One region of the Stenotrophomonas sp. YJH_SMC_36 genome, then DNA from elsewhere that is predicted to be linked to it. Evidence: riboswitches for the same ligand, from Rfam matches in the RefSeq annotation. Region 1 holds a riboswitch; the other holds the start of a gene.
The links. Region 1 has a riboswitch for glycine ahead of gcvP (aminomethyl-transferring glycine dehydrogenase). Riboswitches for the same ligand answer to the same signal wherever they lie in the genome.
Positions count from the first base shown of each region.

Region 2: another riboswitch for glycine. It lies ahead of AC5P76_RS08345 (trimeric intracellular cation channel family protein); the one in region 1 lies ahead of gcvP (aminomethyl-transferring glycine dehydrogenase).

Region 1 covers NZ_JCAFTD010000001.1:483,355-488,909, reverse strand. The annotation lists gene AC5P76_RS02060 (M2 family metallopeptidase) at 1-100, shown strand, start outside; gene AC5P76_RS02055 (hypothetical protein) at 220-612, opposite strand; gene AC5P76_RS02050 (multidrug effflux MFS transporter) at 703-1,929, opposite strand; glycine riboswitch at 2,231-2,333, shown strand; gene gcvP (aminomethyl-transferring glycine dehydrogenase) at 2,396-5,263, shown strand; gene AC5P76_RS02040 (VOC family protein) at 5,347-5,555, opposite strand, start outside.
Region 2 covers NZ_JCAFTD010000003.1:386,158-391,712, forward strand. The annotation lists gene AC5P76_RS08335 (3-deoxy-7-phosphoheptulonate synthase) at 1-980, shown strand, start outside; gene AC5P76_RS08340 (hypothetical protein) at 1,093-2,142, shown strand; gene AC5P76_RS08345 (trimeric intracellular cation channel family protein) at 2,209-2,826, opposite strand; glycine riboswitch at 2,909-3,014, opposite strand; glycine riboswitch at 3,028-3,117, opposite strand; gene AC5P76_RS08350 (GIY-YIG nuclease family protein) at 3,157-3,432, shown strand; gene AC5P76_RS08355 (hypothetical protein) at 3,570-3,980, shown strand; gene AC5P76_RS08360 (NAD(P)/FAD-dependent oxidoreductase) at 4,043-5,323, opposite strand; gene AC5P76_RS08365 (NYN domain-containing protein) at 5,443-5,555, shown strand, end outside.

The sequences.
Region 1 (5,555 bases):
GATCGAGTACTTCAGCCCGGTCAATGAGTGGCTCAAGCAGCAGAACGAAGGCCAGATGTGCGGCTGGCAGGCCAGCGCTGCGGCCCCGGTGGCGAAATGAGAAAAGGGGCGGATCCGCGAGGATCCGCCCCTTTCGTTCCGGTGGCGCCGGGCCATGCCCGGCGGCCTTGATCACACCGCTGCGTTCGCCGGGCATGGCCCGGCGCTACCCACTACGGGTCAGCTGTTCTTCTTCGCCGCCATCGCGGCGGCCAGCTCGGCCTTGTATTCCTCGAAGGTCTGGCCCTTCTCCCTGGCCTCGGCCTGCGCGGCATCGCGCAGCGCGTCGGAATACATCAGACGCACCGGCGTACCGTTGCGCTCGTGCAGTTCACCGGCTTGCATGATCAACGCCAGTACCTGCGCGGCGCTCTCGCTATGCCCGGCGATACGGCCATCCATGCCCAGCACCCACTCGCCATCGCGGCGCACGACACCTGCCAGCAGCGTGCGCTGCGCATCACGCAGTTCGGCATGCGGCTCCACCGGCGAAGTCTGGGCAGCGGCCTTGTTGGCAGCCTTCTCTTCCTGGCGGCGGCGCTGGTCGCGACGGGTCTTGGAGGTGGTGGACATGGGGGCGGCATCGCTACGGGGGGCGCAAGGATAGCGCACCCCGGCCGTGGCGCCGCTTCACGGGTCGCCCGCCACCGCCCCTGCGGCCGGTCAGAGGTCCGTGACCAAGGCCTGCACTGCGCGCTCACGGCGGTGTTCCCAGTACCAGAACACAAACCCGGCGGCGAAGAAGCCGGCCTGGCCCAGCGCCAGATGCAGCGGGCTGGCACTGAGCAGGGGCGAGACGACACCGGCCACCACGGTGCTGACCATCAGCTGCGCGAAGGCCTGCAGCGACGAGGCCAGGCCGCGCTGGTGCGGATACATGTCGAGCACGGCCAGCGCCAGGATCGGGAAGATCAGCGCCATGCCCATGCCGCCCAGGAAAATGGGCAGTACCGCCCACGGCAGCGCGAACTGCGGCGCCAGCACCACGTAGCCGACGTTGAGCAGTGTCGACAGCGCGCACAGGGAGAAGCCGATGGTCACCTGCCGGGTCGGCGTGGTGTGCCCGGCCATGCGCCCGGACAGGAACGCGCCGGCCGTCATGCCACCGATGGTGGGAATGAACAGCCAGGCGAAGTCGCCTTCGCCCAGATGCAGGTGCTGCATCACGAACACCGGCGCGGATGCGATGTACAGGAAAATGCCGCCGAAGCCGATGCTGCCGGCCAGTGCCAGGCGCAGGAAACGCGGGTTGAAGCCGATGCGCACATAGTCACGCAGCAGTGCGCGCGGCGACAGTGGTACCCGCGCCTCCAGCGGATGCGTTTCCGGCAGGAAGCGCGCGGTGGCCACCAGCAGCACAAGCGAGAACACCACGAGGAACCAGAAGATCAGCGGCCAGCCGGCACCGCTGAGCAGAATCCAGCCACCGATGATCGGGGCGATGGCCGGCGCGATGCCGAACAGCATCGAGACCTGGCTCATCAACCGCTGGGCGTCATGGCCGTGGTACAGGTCACGGATCACCGCGCGGCCGACGATCATGCCCACGCCCGCCGACAGGCCCTGCAGCGCGCGGAACGCCAGCAAGGTCGGCAGATCGGTGGACAGCGCGCAGCCGACCGAGGCCCCGGCAAATACCACCAGGCCACCGAGGATCACCCGCTTGCGGCCCCAGGCATCGGACAGCGGCCCGTGCGCCAGGCTCATCAGGCCATAGAACAGCAGGTAGACGCTGATGGTCTGCTGGACGGCCACCTCATCCACCGCCAGGCGCTGGGCCAGCTGCGGGAAGGCCGGGAAAATGGTGTCGATGGAGAACGGGCCGAACATGGCCAGGCCTGCGAGCAGCAGGGCCATGCGACGGGTGGACGGAGCAACAGCGGCGGTCATGTGAACGGTGTCCGGCAAGGCCATGCGCGGCACGCACGGCGGGCGCCGGTCCCGCTGCAGCAGGGACGGCGCCAGATGAATTCGGGTATCCGCCCATCATAGGCGGGGAATGCGCCCGATGCCATGCAGCACCGCACAAAACGCACGCCCCGGGCCATCGGCCATTCAGGCGCCGGCCCTGCCCGGGCGGCCCCGGCAGCGGGCCATAACCGGCTATAATCGGCGGGCAACACGGTGGGAGAAGCGGAACACCGCTGCCGAAGGCGCAACGCCCGTAATCGCTCAGGCCCGATACCACCCGCAACACAACTCTGGAGAGACCGGTTCGATCCGGCGCCGAAGGGGCACGAAGCTGCGGCCAGCCGCGCTTCCAAACTCTCAGGCAAAAGGACAGAGGGGCGCCCCGCAGCCCGCCATCCGGCGGCCTGTGCCCGTGCGTGTGCCCTTTCCTGACGGATCCTTCGCCATGTCCCAGAACACCCCTTCCCTGCGTGAGCTCGAGCACCACAGTGCGTTCGTCGAGCGCCATATCGGCCCCAATGACGCCGAGATCGCGCAGATGCTCGACGTCGTCGGCCACGCGTCGCTGGATGCGATGACCGATGCCATCGTGCCGGCCAAGATCAAGTCGCCGGCAGCGCTGGCGCTGCCGGAGTCGATCACCGAAGTGGAGGCGCTGGCGAAGATCCGCGCGATCGCCGACAAGAACACCGTGCTGCGCAGCTTCATCGGCCAGGGGTATTACGGCACCCACACGCCGAACGTGATCCTGCGCAACATCCTGGAAAACCCTGCCTGGTACACCGCCTACACCCCGTACCAGGCAGAGATCTCGCAGGGCCGCATGGAAGCGCTGATCAACTTCCAGACCCTGTGCGCCGACCTGACCGGCATGGAGATCGCCAACGCCTCGCTGCTGGACGAAGCCACCGCAGCGGCCGAAGCGATGACCCTGGCCAAGCGTTCGGCCAAGTCGAAGTCGGACACCTTCTTCGTGCACGATGCCGTGCACCCGCAGACCCTGGAGCTGCTGCGCACCCGCGCCGAGCCCATGGGCATCGTGCTGCGCGTCGGCACCCCGGCCGAAGCGCTGGAAGCAGACAGCTTCGGCGTGCTGCTGCAGTATCCGGATACGTTCGGCCAGGTGGCCGACTACCGGGCACTGGTCGAGGCCGTGCATGCACGCGGCGGCCTGGTCGCCGTGGCCACCGATCTGCTGGCGCTGACCCTGCTCGCCGCACCGGGCGAATGGGGCGCGGACATCGTGGTCGGCAACAGCCAGCGTTTCGGCGTGCCGTTCGGCTTCGGTGGCCCGCACGCGGCGTTCATGGCCTGCCGCGATGCCTACAAGCGCTCGATGCCCGGCCGCCTGATCGGCGTCTCGATCGATGCGCAGGGCAACCCGGCCTACCGCCTGACCCTGCAGACCCGCGAGCAGCATATCCGCCGCGAGAAGGCCACCTCCAACATCTGTACCGCACAGGTCCTGCTGGCGGTGATGGCCTCGATGTACGCCGTCTACCACGGTCCGGAAGGCCTGACCCGCATCGCCCGCCGCACCCACCGCCTGGCCGCGATCCTGGCCGCCGCACTGCGCAAGGCCGGCGTGCAGGTTGCTGGCGACTTCTTCGACACCCTGCACGTCACCGGTGTGCACGCCGATGAGATCCACGCCAAGGCGCGCGCCGCCGGCTACAACCTGCGCGCGATCGACAGCGACTCGGTCGGCATCAGCCTGGACGAGACCGCCACCCGCGCCGATGTGGTTGCGCTGGCCGCCGTCTTCGGTGCCCAAGCCGATGTGGATGCGCTGGATGCCAGCACCGCCGACGCGCTGCCGGCCGGGCTGCTGCGCCAGTCCGCGTTCCTGACCCATCCGGTGTTCAACACGCACCACAGCGAGCACGAACTGCTGCGCTACCTGCGTTCACTGGCCGACAAGGACCTGGCGATGGACCGCACGATGATCCCGCTGGGCTCGTGCACCATGAAGCTCAACGCCACCGCCGAGATGATCCCGGTGACCTGGCCGGAGTTCTCGCAGATCCATCCGCTGGTGCCGGCCGATCAGGCACTGGGCTACAAGGAACTGATCGAGTCGCTGGAAGCGATGCTGGTCGAATGCACCGGCTACGATGCGGTCAGCCTGCAGCCGAACTCGGGTGCACAGGGCGAGTACGCCGGCCTGCTGGCGATCCGCGCCTACCACCGCTCGCGTGGTGAGGAGCATCGCGACATCTGCCTGATTCCGGATTCGGCCCACGGTACCAACCCGGCCTCGGCACAGATGTGCGGCATGAAGGTGGTGGTCACCAAGACCGATGCCAACGGCAACGTCGATGTCGAGGACATCCGACTCAACGCCGAGAAGTACAGCGACCGCCTGGCCGCGATCATGATGACCTACCCGTCCACGCACGGCGTGTTCGAGGAGGAGGTGGTCGAGATCTGCGAGATCATCCACAAGCACGGCGGCCAGGTGTACACCGACGGTGCCAACATGAACGCCCTGGTCGGCGTGGCCAAGCCGGGCAAGTGGGGTTCGGACGTTTCCCACCTGAACCTGCACAAGACCTTCTGCATCCCGCATGGCGGCGGCGGCCCGGGCGTCGGCCCGTGCGCGGTCAAGGCGCACCTGGCCCCGTTCCTGCCGGGCAAGCTGGGTGACAACGGCCCCGTCGGCATGGTCAGCGCCGCCAGCTTCGGCAGCGCCTCGATCCTGCCGATCAGCTGGATGTACATCGCGATGATGGGCCGCGAGGGCCTGCGCAAGGCGACCCAGGTCGCGCAGCTCAATGCCAACTACATCGCCAAGCGCCTGGCGCCGCACTTCAGGACGCTGTACACCGGCCGCAACGGCCTGGTGGCGCATGAGTGCATCCTCGATGTGCGCCCGCTGGAGAAGAGCAGCGGCATCGGCGCCGAGGACGTGGCCAAGCGCCTGATCGACTTCGGCTTCCACGCGCCGACGCTGAGCTTCCCGGTGGCCGGCACGCTGATGGTCGAGCCCACCGAAAGCGAGTCGCTGCATGAGCTGGACCGCTTCATCGATGCCATGATCCAGATCCGCGAGGAAATCCGTGCGATCGAGGATGGACGCCTGGACCGCGAGGACAATCCGCTGAAGAACGCGCCGCACACCGCCACCGCGGTGACGGCCAGCGAGTGGACCCACGCCTACCCGCGCGAGCTGGCCGCCTTCCCGCTGCCCAGCCTGAAGCTGCAGAAGTACTGGCCGCCGGTGGCCCGCGTCGACAACGTCTACGGCGACAAGAACGTGATGTGCGCCTGCATCCCGGTCGACGCCTACAAGGACGATGAAGTCGAAGCGTGATTGACGGAACGGCCCGCGCAAGCGGGCCGTTTTCGTTTACGGTAGCGCCGGGCCATGCCCGGCGAGCGCAGCGGCTGAACCGATCACGGATCCGGCATCTGCCCCAGGCTCAACTGCCAGGACACACCGAACCGGTCCTGCACCCAGCCGTAGCGATTGCTGAAATCGTAGTCGCCCACCGGCATCAGCCAGTGCCCGCCCTCGCCCAGCACGCGCGCCGCGCGCTCGAACTGTTCGGCGCCACCGCACTCGACGAACAGCGAGATCGACGGACTGAAGGTGAAGTCGTGCA
Region 2 (5,555 bases), on a different contig from region 1:
CCTCCGACACCGTCAGTGCTTCGCGCGCGGCCCTGCACCAGATCCTGCATGGCCGCGACGATCGCCTGGCGGTCGTGGTCGGCCCGTGTTCGATCCACGATCCGAATGCGGCCATCGAGTACGCACAACGCCTGAAGCCGCTGCGCGACGCGCTGGCCGGCGAGCTCGAGATCGTCATGCGCGTGTACTTCGAGAAGCCGCGCACCACGGTGGGCTGGAAGGGCCTGATCAATGACCCGGACTTGGACGGCAGCTTCCGGATCGACAAGGGCCTGCGCATTGCCCGCGGCCTGCTGCGCGACATCAACAAGCTGGGCCTGCCGGCCGGCGTTGAATTCCTTGACGTGATCTCGCCGCAGTACATCGCCGACCTGGTGGCATGGGGCGCGATCGGCGCACGCACCACCGAAAGCCAGGTGCACCGCGAACTGGCCTCCGGCCTGTCGTGCCCGGTGGGCTTCAAGAACGGCACCGATGGCAACGTCAAGATCGCGGCCGATGCGGTCGGCGCGGCCTCCAACCCGCATCACTTCCTGTCGGTGACCAAGCAGGGCGGCACCGCCATCGTTTCGACCACCGGCAACCCGGATTGCCATGTGATCCTGCGCGGCGGCAAGCAGCCGAACTACGACGCGGCCAGCGTGGCCGACGCCTGCCAGGCACTGGCCAAGGCCCGGCTGCCGACGCGGCTGATGATCGATGCCAGCCATGCCAACAGCCTGAAAAACCCGGAAAACCAGCCGAAGGTGATCGAAGACATCGCCGTTCAGCTGGAGGACGGCGAACAGCGCATCGTGGGCGTGATGATCGAGAGCCATCTGGTGGGAGGCCGGCAGGAACTGGTGGAAGGCCAGCCGCTGGTCTACGGGCAGAGCATCACCGATGGCTGCATCGACTGGGACACCACCGTGACGGTGCTGGAGCGACTGGCTGCGGCCGTGCGCGCCCGTCGCGAAGTGACGGTGTCAGAAGCCGCCTGAGCGCGGCATGTGTGTGGATGGCGGCCTGCGCCTGCGGGGGTGCGGCCGCGATCAGGGCCGGTCGGAGTTGGAGACCGGCCCGTCCGCACCGGCGATGCGCCTGGCGCTGCGCATGAACGACAGCGCCAGGTCCATCGCCGGGGTGGTGCGAACCCCGACGACCATTCACGATGCGGTTGACGCGGTAGATCCACGCCATGCGTGGATAGGGGCAGGCCACGGCACGATTTCGGAAGAATTGCATGGAACCTGCTTGCGGCTTGGGCCGAAGATCGGGGCCTCGCCTGGCTGGACCCCGCCGATGTACGTTTTCCCCGACGACAGCCCGCTGGGGCCAGAATGCCGATCAGTTTCCGGAGAGGCCGCAGCGGCCCTCGTTCGCTTGAAGGGCGGCCCGATTGCCGATGATGCGATCTCCGTCATCGAGGACTGGTTTGAACCCTCGTCTCCCGCGACGACGGCAAGTCTGCTGGCGGAGCTTGATGAAAGAATCGAGCTTTACCGCAACGAAGGAGACCAGGCACTTCTGCGTACGACGTTGAAGGCCAGGGCGATGATCGCGGCCTCTGCCGACCAACCGAGCGATGATCGTGAGTCCCCCTCTTCGTACAAGATGGTGCCTGCGGCGTCCCTCGTTGGCGACTGGCGCTCAGACTGGGAAACGGATTGCGTGATCGTCGACGGAGATCTGAGCGTAGAAGGCACGCTGGCGCTCAATGATCTGGGCGAGACCCGGTGTGTGATCGTCCTGGGCAGTCTCAGCGCCCGCAATCTTGACTGTGGTGGTTGGGTCTTCGTACGCGACGATCTTATGTGTGAGCATCTCCACGCGTGCTCACTAAATGATGGGATTTTGGCCGTAGGTGGCGATCTGACTGTTCAGACTTTCCTCGAGACGGGGACTTACACCCAAGTGGCGGGGCACCTGAGCGCTAGCTACCTCGGCAGCACCCACAACTCCATTGAAGTGGAGGGCAAAGTGAACTGTCCAGGCTTCGAAAGACGATCTGATAGCGACTACTTGTGCGAATGGATCGATCCTGCGTTGCTGGAAGCCCACGATTCCGACAGCGGTTGGGGATGCGAACCCCCACTGTATCCGTCGGATGACTATCCAGAGCGGATACGCGCGGGGGGCAGCCCTATGAAGTTCAGGCTCTAGATCCACGCTATGCGTGGATACCGCTCTTCTGTAGCGCCGGGCCATGCCCGGCGAACACGCCATCGTTCAATGCACTTCGTCGTGATACACGAACTTCGGCATTTCCCAGCGGTAGTGGATGGCCAGCAGGCGCAGGGCGAAGCCGCCCGCCAGGCAGCACAGGATGGCCGTGGCATCGGACACGTTCCAGTGCAGCAGCAGCAGATAGGCGGCGCCGGTCAGCAGCGCGATGATCGCGTACAGCTCCTTCTGGAAGATCAGGGGCACTTCGTTGCACAGAATGTCGCGCAGCACGCCGCCGAACGCACCGGTCAGCATGCCGGCGATCAGCACGATCGGTGTGGCATGACCGGCCTCGCGTGCGATCGAGCAACCGATCAGGGTGAAGGCGATCAGGCCCAGGCCGTCGAGCACCAGGAAGGTGCGGCGGAAGTGGTGCATCCAGCGTGCGACCCAGGTGGCGATCAGCGCCGCGCACACGGTGAAGCCGAGGTACTCGGGATGTTTGACCCAGCCCAGCGGATAGTGGCCAAGCAGGATGTCGCGCAATGAACCACCGCCGAGCGCGGTAACGCAGGCGATCATGACCACGCCGAACAGATCCATGCGGCGGCGTCCCGCGGACAGTGCGCCGGTCATGGCTTCGGCGGAAATGGCGATCAGGTAGATGATGGACAGCAACATGGAACAGGCTCCGGACGCGGTGGGGCCGGCCATGCGCGGACGCCGTCATTGCCTGCGCAATGACGGGATGACGATGACCGGTGCCGCTCCCGCTGTCCTTTTGCCTGAGAGTTCAGCGGCGTAGGCCGCGTGCCCCTTCGGCGGATCGTACCGGGCATGCCCGGTGACCTCTCTCCAGCTCGGCGAGTCGAATGCATGGTTGGTGGGATTCCAGCCCACCGGCCTGAGCGATCATGGGAGCCTGCGCCTTCGGCGGGCGCCAGCGCGGCGCCTCTCTCCTGCATTCGCGGGCAGTATATCCGCTGCGGTGCAGCACGGCATAATCCCGGCATGGCCCCGTCCCACCGCCCGTGGTTCCTGTACCTGCTCGAATGCCGCGATGGCAGCTACTACGCTGGCATCAGCACCGACGTGGACGCGCGTTTCGCCGCCCATCGCGCCGGTACGGGGGCGCGCTACACCCGGGCCCGCCCGCCGCTGCGCATCCTGGCCGTGCGCGAGTACCCGGACCGCTCCGCGGCTTCGCGCGCCGAGTGGCAGCTCAAACAGCTACCGCGCGAGCGCAAGCTGGCGTGGTTGCAGGCGCCGACCGAGGGAATTCTTTAGAGACGGGCCGTGCTCGGCTCCGGCCCTCCGCCATCACTAGGTTCAGGACATTCACAACATGCGACGACAGGAACTCTGACCATGCGATTATCGCTGCGACCATCGACACAGGGATCGATCCGATGAAGGTCCGTTGGATGCTGCTGTTGACCCTCTGCTTGGCCCTGCAGGCCTGCACGCAGACACCGGCACCGCCGTCGCCGCTTCAGCACGGGCAGATCGGTACCGCCGCCGAGCTGGCCTCGCAGCGTGGCCTGACCGCGCCGAATACGCCCCGTTTACGCCGCGATCTGGTGCCGGCCGAACTGGTCGATCTGATTCCGCTCGCCGAAAAATGGGGCATCGGCGATGACCTGCTGCGCAGCGAGATGCAGGAACGTGCCACTGACGCGGAGAAGCAAGCGATGGGCGATGCATTGAAAGACCGTCATGCGCGTATCACCGCGTGGCTCGACAGCCTTCCGCCGGGGCAGTCAATGTCCGACGAGGCCGCTGCGTTCATGTATATGCAGGTGAGTGCTGACGAAATGGGCCTGATGCAGCAGTAGGTTCACACCATGTGGGGTCAGATCCCCACAGGAAAGGGATCTGACCCCGTTGCAGACCTGCGCTACCGTTTCGGCCGGCGGTCATCCTGGTCATCGCCGAAGATGATGCGTGCGCTGCGCTGGTAGCTCCAATACGCCACCGCCCAGTTCAGCAGCACCACGATGCGGTTGCGGAAGCCGATCAGGAAGAACACGTGCGCGGCCAGCCAGAACCACCAGGCCAGCACGCCCGACAGCTGCAGGCGCCCCAGGTGCACGATGGCGGCCATGCGGCCGATGGTGGCCAGGTTGCCGTAGTCCGCGTACTTGAAGGGACCGGGCTCCGGCCTGCCGTGCAGGCGTGCACGGATGACCTCGGCCACGTACTTGCCCATCTGCTTGGCGGCGGGCGCTACGCCGGGCACGGGCTTGCCGTTGGCCTGGTTCACCGCGGCCAGATCGCCGGCCACGAACAGTTCCGGATGCCCGGGCAGGGTCAGGTCCGGCTGCACCTGCACGCGCCCGGCACGGTCCAGTGGCACGTCCAGCGTGCGCGCCAGCGGCGAGGCGGCCACGCCGGCCGCCCACACCACGGTGCGCGCCGGCACGAACTGGTCACCCAGCGTGAAGCCCTGGCTGTCGATGTTGCTCACCGGCGTTCCGGTCAGCACTTCCACACCCAGCTTTTCCAGCTGCCGGCGCGCCTTCAGCGAGAGCACTTCCGGGAACGAGGACAGCACGCGTGGACCGGCTTCCACCAGGCGCACCTTGGCGCTGGCCGGATCGATGTGGCGGAATTCATTGCGCAGCGTATGGCGCGCAATCTCGGCCAGGGTGCCCGCCAGTTCGACGCCGGTCGGGCCGCCGCCGACGACGGCAAAGCTGAGCCATGCCGCCTTCCTGGCCGGGTCCGGTTCGGCTTCGGCGCGCTCGAACGCCAGCAGCAGCTTGCGGCGCAGGGCAATGGCATCGTCGAGGGTCTTCAGGCCGGGCGCATCATCGGCCCACTGGTCGTTGCCGAAGTAGGCGTGAGTGGCGCCGGTAGCCAGCAGCAGACTGTCGTAGTCCAGCGTGCTGCCGTCGGCCAGCCGCACCTGGCGGAGCTGCCTGTCGATGGCCACGACCTCACCGAGCCGCACTTCCACGTTGCGCTGGTGGCCGAGGATGTGGCGCAGCGGTGCGGCGATGTCCGGCGCTGACAGGCCTGCAGTGGCGACCTGGTACAGCAGCGGCTGGAACAGGTGATGGTTGCGGCGGTCGACCAGGGTGATGCGGATGCGTTCGCGTGCCAGCGCACGGGTGGCCCAGAGGCCGGCAAAACCGCCGCCGACAACGACCAGATGGGGAACGCGCTCACGACTCATCGACTCACTCCAGGGGGCATGGGGAACCGTCCGGCATCTTCGCACGGCGGCGGCCTGTCACGTCAGCGTGCGCGCGGATCGGCGATACTCGGATTCAGGCAACCGCCAGCGAGAGGCCCATGAGCGAACCGGAAAAGCGCATCGCCCTGTTGATCGACGCCGACAACGCGCCCGCATCGAAGATCGACGAAGTGCTGGCGGAGGTGGCCCGCTACGGCGTGGCCAATGTCCG